Regions from separate parts of the Rummeliibacillus sp. BSL5 genome, predicted to be linked through region 1. Evidence: riboswitches for the same ligand, from Rfam matches in the RefSeq annotation. Region 1 holds a riboswitch; the other holds the start of a gene.
The links. Region 1 has a riboswitch for S-adenosylmethionine ahead of RCJ93_RS02950 (5-methyltetrahydropteroyltriglutamate--homocysteine S-methyltransferase). Riboswitches for the same ligand answer to the same signal wherever they lie in the genome.

Region 2: linked by a shared signal. The riboswitch ahead of RCJ93_RS03580 (methionine ABC transporter ATP-binding protein) and the one ahead of RCJ93_RS02950 (5-methyltetrahydropteroyltriglutamate--homocysteine S-methyltransferase) in region 1 are both predicted to bind S-adenosylmethionine.

The regions. Positions count from the first base shown of each region.
Region 1 is NZ_JAVGCV010000001.1:550,829-555,660, forward strand. It holds gene RCJ93_RS02930 (superoxide dismutase family protein) at 1-304, shown strand, start outside; gene RCJ93_RS02935 (DUF4352 domain-containing protein) at 647-1,696, opposite strand; gene RCJ93_RS02940 (hypothetical protein) at 1,989-2,204, opposite strand; gene RCJ93_RS02945 (nucleoside triphosphate pyrophosphohydrolase) at 2,452-2,778, shown strand; SAM riboswitch class I at 2,882-2,982, shown strand; gene RCJ93_RS02950 (5-methyltetrahydropteroyltriglutamate--homocysteine S-methyltransferase) at 3,112-4,215, shown strand; gene RCJ93_RS02955 (PH domain-containing protein) at 4,268-4,681, opposite strand.
Region 2 is NZ_JAVGCV010000001.1:676,092-680,923, reverse strand. It holds gene RCJ93_RS03585 (PA2928 family protein) at 1-986, shown strand, start outside; SAM riboswitch class I at 1,619-1,719, shown strand; SAM riboswitch class I at 1,863-1,965, shown strand; gene RCJ93_RS03580 (methionine ABC transporter ATP-binding protein) at 2,062-3,093, shown strand; gene RCJ93_RS03575 (methionine ABC transporter permease) at 3,083-3,733, shown strand; gene RCJ93_RS03570 (MetQ/NlpA family ABC transporter substrate-binding protein) at 3,752-4,594, shown strand; gene RCJ93_RS03565 (M20 family metallopeptidase) at 4,640-4,832, shown strand, end outside.

The DNA.
Region 1 (4,832 bases):
TGAGAAACCAACATTCGAATCTGCAGGAAGTCATTTTAATCCAACTCACAAAGTTCACGGATACTACAACGCAAAAGGTTATCATTTAGGCGATCTTCCAAATATACAAGTGGAAGAGGATGGAACAGTAGATGTAGGTTTTGCGACCAAGGCCTTCACCTTAAAAGAGGGAGCGCATAATACATTGTTTGACAAGGATGGAAGTGCGTTTGTTATTCACGAAAAAGCAGATGACTATAAAACTGATCCGAGCGGTAATTCAGGCGCACGAATTGCTTGCGGAGTAATTGAAAAAAATAATTAACATCTTAAAAAAGCTAAGGTCATATCATTTTGACTACCAGACGAGAGAGCGACAAAGCCACCTTCAAGCTGTCGCTCATTATTCTCAATAAGTAAAGACGATTAAGTATGTTGTTTCAACAACGGAGACCATGATAAGCTGTCGGTTGGTTGCGTCTTGATGTCGAAGAAAATGTGTAGTTACTTATATCTAGTGTTATCCGTTAAGGATTAGAACTTTTTCTAGAAAATATGGGTGATAACATTATAAAAAAATCAGTAATAGTCTTCTGCGTAAAGAAGAATATTTATTTAACCAAAATAAAAACCGCTTGAATATTACCATTCAAGCGGTTTTTTTTATTTAATAAGTCTGTAATACGAATGCTTTAAGCAAATCATCGTATTCGCTATTCATATCTTGGTCTGTCTTTTGAATTGTCCATTTACCATCTGCTTCTTTTAAAATGAGTGCATATTCACGACTATCATCTTTCAAACTCGTATTGTTCATAATTTGATCAATACGGCTAAATGTGTAATTTAAAGCATCTTCTTGAGCTTTTTTATATTCTTTATAGCTATATTTATTTTGGTTTTTCTTAGCAAATTGTTCGCTTACTTTTCGAGATTGTTTATAAAGATCTGATGTGTCGAAATTTTTAAAGCTAACATTTATTTTAGCTTGTTTTGAATCACCATAAGCGATTTTATAAGTAGGCTCAATTTTTTTATTTAAAGCGTTTCGGTATTTTTCAATAAACATTTTTTCCAAACGCATGGATGGTGTAAACTCACCAAAGCCTTCCTTCAATTGATTGGCAAGTTCTTCATCAAACTTTTGGCTGTCTGCTAAGACATCATTTGTGAGTAAGGATTTAAAATCTGGATTGTCATTGCTTAAGAAAACTTGATCAACATAAGCTGCTACAGCTTTCTTGGCATTCTCTGAATCATTTTTATACTTCGACGGATCCACTGATACTACTAACTCTTTATGTTTCTCACCTTTGTCATCATAAATGCGCGGTTGATAATGAAGCTCATACTTTTCTTCTTTATTGACAGGGTAAAAGAGGTCACCACTCGCTTTTTTCTCAGGAGAGATACTTCCTGATAGTTCTTTAAAAGATTCTTCATCCGGTGGATTTACATAGACAGAGTCAATTTTTTCATCATCTTTACTACCATATAAACTAAAGTTTGAAGAATTTACTGGGATTTCATTTTTAGATTTATTTTGGACTGTCACATTTAATTTGAGATATGTCTTTTCCTCGGTTTCATCATACTTGGTAATTGTTACATATTCTCCAGAATTAACTTTAAACGCAATATCACTCGCTTCGCTTCCAGATTTGTTTGTTTTTTTGCTGCTTCCACATGCCGCTAAGGCAAGGGTAAGAATAGCCAATAGGCTTAGCAGCCACCAATTCTTTCTGTTAATAGGAAACCCCTCCGTTTTCTTTTTAATTTGCTGAACCAAATGGTAACCAATCTTTCACAATAGAATCATCATTCTAAGGTATTCAACTGCAAAATTTTTGTGAAATGCTTATAAATAAGCAGTGAAAGGGTATGGATTCTTCTAGTTGCCGTATGTATTTGTTCGTATTCCGCCCCTTGAGAAAAGAGACCTTCACTCTCATGAAAGTCTCTTATACATGTCTTGCACGGATGTATGTGAGTAATAGAGAAGCACTAGCCTAGCCAGGATAGCGCTCTTCACTTGAAGAGGTATCCTTTGTATGATGGTTGTGTTTTTCATCTTCAACTTGTTGATTTAACTCCTCCATTGGGATGGGATCAACCGTTTGCATTTCAGGGTCTTTGTCATAGATACTTTCTTTATCAGACTTTACTTCATCTGGTGTATCTAATGGTCCTTCTTTTAAATTTTCGGCTTTGTCATTTTTTTTCATTTTCATCATCCTTTCTTACTTTACATATAGCCTCAATTCAAAAAGTTAAACCATTTTTTAAACAGAATTCGGCAATTTTTGTGTGTAATCGGTAATAGTGGTGATCAGCTGATGGTTTCCTATAAAGGATAAAATGTATTACTTCTAAATTCTAGTTTTTCTTATAAAATAGTGTAAAATAGAGAAAAAAGAAACAGTACTAAAAACTCTATTTATACTAAAATACTCAGAGGTAGGTGAGTACAAATTGCCAATTTACAATAAATTAGTCCGAGATTTTATCCCGCAAATCATCGAAGGAAAAGGGGAAAAATGTATAGTTGAACAATTAAGTGAACAAGAGTTACTACAGAAAATGAAGCAAAAATTCATAGAGGAAGCCTATGAAGTAAACGAAGCAAAAAATAGGGAAGAGATGAAGGAAGAATTGGCAGACCTTTTGGAACTTATACATACAGCATTAGAAGTTTATAATATTTCATTGAAAGAATTGGAAGAATCACGTTTAGCTAAAGCTGAAAAAAGTGGACGTTTTTCAAAAGGTATTTATTTGGTTGAGGTGCTAGATGAGTAGAATATATAGATAGATTAAAATGCTAAATTAAAAATTTTTAAAAAACATTGACAATTCTATTTATTGCGTTATTATATACTTATACAAACTTAATATGTTGATTTTCTTATCCAGAGAGGTGGAGGGACTGGCCCTTTGAAGCCTCGGCAGCGGACTATTATAGTACTGTGCCAATTCCAGTAGCGTAAAGCTAGCAGATAAGAGGAGCGTTTTTTTTCGTATGGTATTCCAACCCTCTTCTTATTCATTAAGAAGAGGGTTTTTCTATTTAGAGGATAGAAGAGTTGGAGTCAATTAGTCAATTAACTAAATGAAACTAAGGGAGAGATTTTGATGACAAAGACGTTAGTAAAAGCACCATTTAGAGCTGATCATGTAGGTAGTTTATTAAGACCAGAAAGCATTCACCAAGCACGTAAGGACTATCAAGAAGGTAACATATCCGCAGAACAATTACATCAGATTGAGACGGAAGAGATCAAAAAAGCGGTGGACAAACAGATTGATGTCGGTTTACAAGCAGTAACTGATGGAGAGTTTCGACGTAGATTTTGGCATACAGATTTTCTTGAACATTTAAATGGTGTTGAAGGATATGTCCCAGAATACGGCTTCCAATTTAAAGGAGAAGAAACAGAAAAATATGATGTTCGTAATAACGGAAAGATTTCTTTTAACTCAAATCATCCGCATATTCAAGATTTTCTAGAGTTCAAAGAAATTGTAGGAGATCGGGCAATTCCAAAACAAACGATACCGAGCCCAAACCAATTATTCAATGCTGGCATTAGAAACCTTGACATTTATCCAGATATCGAGGAATATGCGAGCGATATAATCCAAACTTACCGGGATGCAATCCAAGCCTTCTATGAAGCAGGTTGTCGTTATTTGCAACTGGATGATGTCTATATTGCGGGACTGAATGCTGAGAATATTCCATTTAACGACAGTGGATATTCACGTGAAGAATTGATTAACCTTGCGCTTCGGGTAGCAAATGGAGTGTTAGAAGGCAAACCGGAAGATTTAATAGTAACGACACACTTATGCCGGGGGAATTATCGTTCAAAATGGGCATTTGAAGGAAGTTATGCTAAAATTGCTCCAACTTTGTTCGCAAATGAAAAAGTGGACGGATTTTTCTTAGAATATGATGACAATCGTTCTGGCGACTTCACACCACTAACCTATATTCCAAAGGGAGGGCCGCAAGTAGTGCTTGGAGTATTTACTTCAAAATTTGGCGAGTTGGAAGACAAGGAAAACATCAAAGCTCGTGTAGAAGAAGCAACACAATTTGTACCACTCGAGCAGCTATGTATTAGCCCGCAGTGTGGGTTCGCTTCAACCCATCATGGTAATATTCTAACGGAAGAAGAACAATGGGCAAAATTAAAGTTTATTGTTGATATATCAAAAGAGATTTGGGGCTAAGGTATTGGGAACAGCTAGTAAAGCTGTTCCTTATTTTGATTCATAGATGGCTTTACTGATTTAGCTTGGAGTCTAATTCAATTTTAGGGTTAATACTTTTTAGAGTAGCTAAAAATTGCAGCTGCTCCTTTGGAGATGCAAGTGCCATTTTATTGTCTGCGTCATAAATGATCTCCAATCGATCTATTGAAAGGGCAGGGGCAGCAAGCAGATTTTTGGTTTTAGAAATTGTTTTAATCTCTTTGATAGGAACTTTCTTTTTGAAGGGGCCATTTCGAATAATCAGGTAGCTTTGATTAACTTTATATCCTGTACAAAACCAACCCCATATGAGCAAAATTGCTAACGGTACAGTAAAAACAAGGACTACATAATCCCTTCCTGCAACAAGAGGTGCGAAACAAGCAATGATTGTACCCCAATATAAAGGGTATTGCCATAAATCTTTTTTAGATGGGTAATACATCTGATAAATCCTTTCGCTAATTTATTTTTAAGACATTCATATATGGAAATTAATTCTTTATATTACTTTATCAAATGTAGACCCGCATTTCATTCTATTTTAGTTCCAATAATAATATGAAAATTCTTTGCATTCCCTTATACTAATAGAA
Region 2 (4,832 bases), 130 kb from region 1:
TATTTATTTTTATACCTCGCCAAATTTATCAATTGAAGAAAAAAGAACAAACCTTAGGTAAAATGTTCTTCAAATTCAGCTCGTTTTTAATAACGGTGTTTTTCGTTTTTTCATGCTTGTTATGGGGTTTTAATGGACTTTTCGCACCTAAAAGAATCGAATTAGAATCACCTGTTGTACTATTCGATTTAAAAGGAAAGCCAATATCCGTCGTTAAAATAAGTAAAACTACTCCCAATGGAACAGAAAATGGAATAACCACCAACAGCAAAGGCTTCTTAATGAGTGCTATTGATCTTCATACTGGTAAAAAGCTGTGGAGTAGGATCTCTACTTGGCAAGAATACTTAATAGGAGAGACTAGTGAAGGCCTGTTGGTGTTAAATAATAAAAAGAAAACCCTTTATTTTATAGATCCCAAGACAGGGAAAAAGCAAGCAGATGAAAAAGACTTTCTGCATAAATTCCCTGTATTAGCAGATAATTTAAGCTACATGTATACTGACTATTCCATTAAAGGTCCAAATAAAGTCTATCTTTACGGCTTAGATGGTCGTTATTTTAAATTAAATTTAGCTACGAATGAGATAAAAGAAGATCCGAGTTATGCTGATAAAATACGTACTTTACCTGTAGGATGGGATGAACGTGTAGCTGGCGTTGAAAAGCGAAGCGATAAAATAAAAAAACTTTACCCCGAGCTAATGGGCGTAAGGCTAGTTGAAAGTAAACCTGTTGAAAAGCAGCTCATTGTTTATCAGAAAAAGCGAAACGATAATCGTCAGACCTTAGCCTTGCTTGATCTTACGAAAAGAGACTTGATTTGGGAGCAACTTTTAGATGCTCCACTTGAAAATGCCACCACTTCATTAGAAGTATTCGCTGACACAAAGTTTGTCTATGCTTGGACGGGGCGTTATCAATATAAAATCAACAAAGAGACAGGGAAAGTAGTTTATCAGTATGATTATAAGCTTGGAAAATAATTATTAAACGAAATTACTAAAGTCTCTTTCTTCTACTTTATTTACTATAAACATCTATAAAAGCCGATGAAATTCTACTTAGCTGTAAAATTTCATCGGCTTTTAAATTGGAAAGAGTATTTTTCCACTTTTATTTGTAAATTTCATATCCACTAGTAATCAAAAAAGAAAATAAACATAAACCTAAACAACCCAATGCAACACCCATAAAAATAAATGTTACTGTTAAATTTTTATTCATTGATCGGAAGAAATTAACTAAGAAAATGACTAAACAAATGATAAAGAAAGAAGTCCAATAAGGTAGCAATGTACGAGTAAGACCTAAAATAAGAAAATTAAGAAGAAATACAAAGCTTACAAGCAAAAAAAAAGTCAGTATTTTTTTCATAGAATTACTCCTTTGTAAAATGTGGGTAATAACATTTTAACAAAATTTTCTAAAATATATAGTGCTTATTAGATAAATAATCATTGAAAATAGATAAAAATAATAAATATATAAACCTCGTTAGTCTATATAAATAATAAAAGAAACAGCAATAAGAAAAATAAAAATCTTTTAAAATATTATTTTATATTGACAATTCAAAAATGACCATGTATAGTAAAAATCAATCAAATAATCATTTTTCTTATCCAGAGAAGCGGAGGGACTGGCCCTGTGAAGCTTCGGCAACGGACATATGCACCGTGCCAATTCCAGCAAGCGATTAAGCTTGGAAGATAAGAACACGTATTTGTACATATGAAGCCATATGTCTTTGTGTCCTTCTTCTTCCATGGAGAAGGATTTTTTTATGGCAAAATTAATTTGAAAGGGGGAATTAAAAACACAGTTTAGCAGATGTACCACATATACTTAATTAAATATTGCTCTTATCAAGAGAGGTGGAGGGACTGGCCCTTTGAAACCTCGGCAGCGGACATTTTTGCACCGTGCCAATTCCAGCAAGCGATTAAGCTTGGAAGATAAGAAGACGTTTCCGTACATATGAAGTCATATGTCTTACTGTCCTTCTTCTTCCATGGAGAAGGACTTTTTTGTTGAAAAAATCGGAAGGAGATTGAACGGATGATAGAATTCCAAAATGTTTCTAAAGTGTATAACAGCGGAGGAAAGGAGATACGAGCATTAAATTCGATTAATTTAAAAGTTAATAAAGGTGAAATATTTGGCGTAGTCGGCTTCAGTGGTGCAGGAAAAAGCTCCTTAATTCGTTGTGTAAATTCACTAGAAAAACCTACTTCCGGAAAAGTCATAGTAGACGGCCATGACTTAACAACCATTAGCAAAAAGCGAATTCGCGAAGTAAAGAAAAGCATTGGTATGGTATTTCAACACTTTAATTTGCTCAATTCCAAAACAGTATATGCAAATGTAGCCATGCCGCTTATTTTAAGTAAAGTTCCTAAGGATCAAATCAAACAAAGGGTTTCAGAATTACTTGAATTCGTTGGTTTAGGTGACAAAGCTCAAGTCTATCCTGATCAACTATCCGGCGGCCAGAAACAACGCGTAGGCATAGCGCGGGCTTTAGCAACACAGCCTTCAATTCTACTTTGTGATGAAGCGACCTCTGCTCTAGATCCACAGACAACGGGTTCCATATTGGAACTCTTGAAGAAGATTAACAAAGAGTATGGGATTACGATTTTAATGATCACGCATGAAATGGCTGTAATTCGAGAAATATGCGACAGAGTGGCTGTGATGGAAGCGGGGAAAGTGATCGAGGAAGGAACAGTATTTGATATCTTTTCCGCGCCGAAAACTAACACTGCTCAAAACTTTGTTAGTACCGTAATGCATGATCAAATTCCACCATCAATTCTCAATATGATGGAACGCAAGCAAGCACTAAATCATATTTTCCATATTACGTTTGTCGGCGAGTCTACAGGCAGTCCTTTTTTATCACAGTTATCTAAAATTCTCGATGTGGAAATCAATGTGCTATTCGGCAATATTACTGAACTGCAAGGTATTCCTTTTGGCAAACTGATTGTTGAAATCCAAGGAGCCGATACGGAAGTGAAACGAGCATTATCATATATGCAAGCTCAACAAATTCTTTACAAGGAAGTGGTAGCACATGCTAGTTAATTCTGAACAAATCATTGAAGCGCTCATTCAAACTATTCAAATGGTTGGTTTTTCATTTATCTTTTCCATCATTATCGGCCTTCCGCTAGGCATCCTGTTATTTGTCACTCGTAAAGGACAGATCATTGAGAACCTTCCAGTATTCACGGTTTTAAATGCAGTGATCAATGTTTTCCGATCTGTGCCCTTTATTATTTTGCTCGTAGCCATCATCCCAGTTACCCGGCTCATTGTCGGAACATCTATTGGAACATCTGCAGCTATTGTTCCACTAGTCTTCTACGCAGGCCCTTACATTGCTCGATTAGTTGAAAGCTCGCTACTAGAGGTTGATAAAGGTGTTTTAGAGGCGGCAGATGCTATGGGGGCTACTCCATTTCAGACAATTTTCAGGTTTTTACTGCCTGAGGCTCTTAGTTCACTTATTGTGAATTTTACCATCGCGACAATTGGTCTGATTGGCGCATCGGCTATGGCAGGAACCGTAGGCGGCGGTGGTATTGGCGACTTAGCCATAACGTTCGGCTATCAACGTTTTGATACGACCACCATGCTAATTACCGTAGCCATACTAATTGTTTTGGTTCAGGGGCTACAGTCATTTGGCAACATTTTATCGAAAAAAATAAGAAGAGGTTAATCTAAGGAGGAAATTAAAATGAAAAAATGTTTACTATCCATTCTTGTGCTGTCACTAGTTATTTTTACGGCAGCCTGTTCAAGCGAATCCAGCGGGAAGGAGGCAGATGGAAAATCAAAAACATATAAAATCGGCATTACGGGGACAGATACGCAAATTTGGGATTATGTAGCGAAAAAAGCAGCTAAAGAAGGAATCAAAATTAAGCTTGTATCTTTTAATGATTACGTACTTCCAAATACAGCGTTAGCAGATGGTGAGTTGGATGCCAATTCATTCCAAACTGTTGCTTATTTTGACCAATTTATTAAAGAACATAATCTTAAACTTGTTCCAATTGCTACAACATGTTTAGCACCAATGGCTGTTTACTCAAACAAATTGAAGGACATTAAAGATATCAAAAAAGGTGCAAAGATTGCTTTGCCAAATGATGTTTCAAATCAAGGGAGAGCCCTTTTATTACTACAGCAGGCTGGCCTTATAAAATTAGTAGATGGTTATGATGGCTTAGGTTCTATTAAAGATAGTGTTATTGAAAACCCTAAAAATATTGAGCTTATTCCTACTGCTCCTGCTCAAATACCGAGAGCATTAGAAGATGTGGATGCAGGCGTTATTAATAATGGTATTGCTCGAGATGCAAGCCTTAATCCAATCAAAGATTCAATTTTCCATGAGAGCGAGACAGCAATTGATTATCTGAACATTATCGCAGTGAATGACAAAGATAAAAACAACAAAACATTAAAACGAATTGCAGAGTTATACCAAGAGGAAGATACAGCGAAATTTATCAATAAAGAATATGGCGGCACACTGATCCCAACATTTGTACCATTGAAGAAAATAGGTTGGTAGAAAGATTGTTGCTAGAAGTTTAATAAAATATGAGGAGAATCTAATATGACACATGTACTTATACATTTAAGTGAGGCAATAACTACCAATGTTGATGTTAATCAAGGAAGGTATATTGAAACAAGCCACAAGATTCATAATAATCCAGAGATCGGAAATGAGGAATTTTTTGCTTCTGAAGAATTAACAAACCTTCTCCAAGAAGAAGGTTTTGCAGTAGAGAGGGATGTGGCTGGTC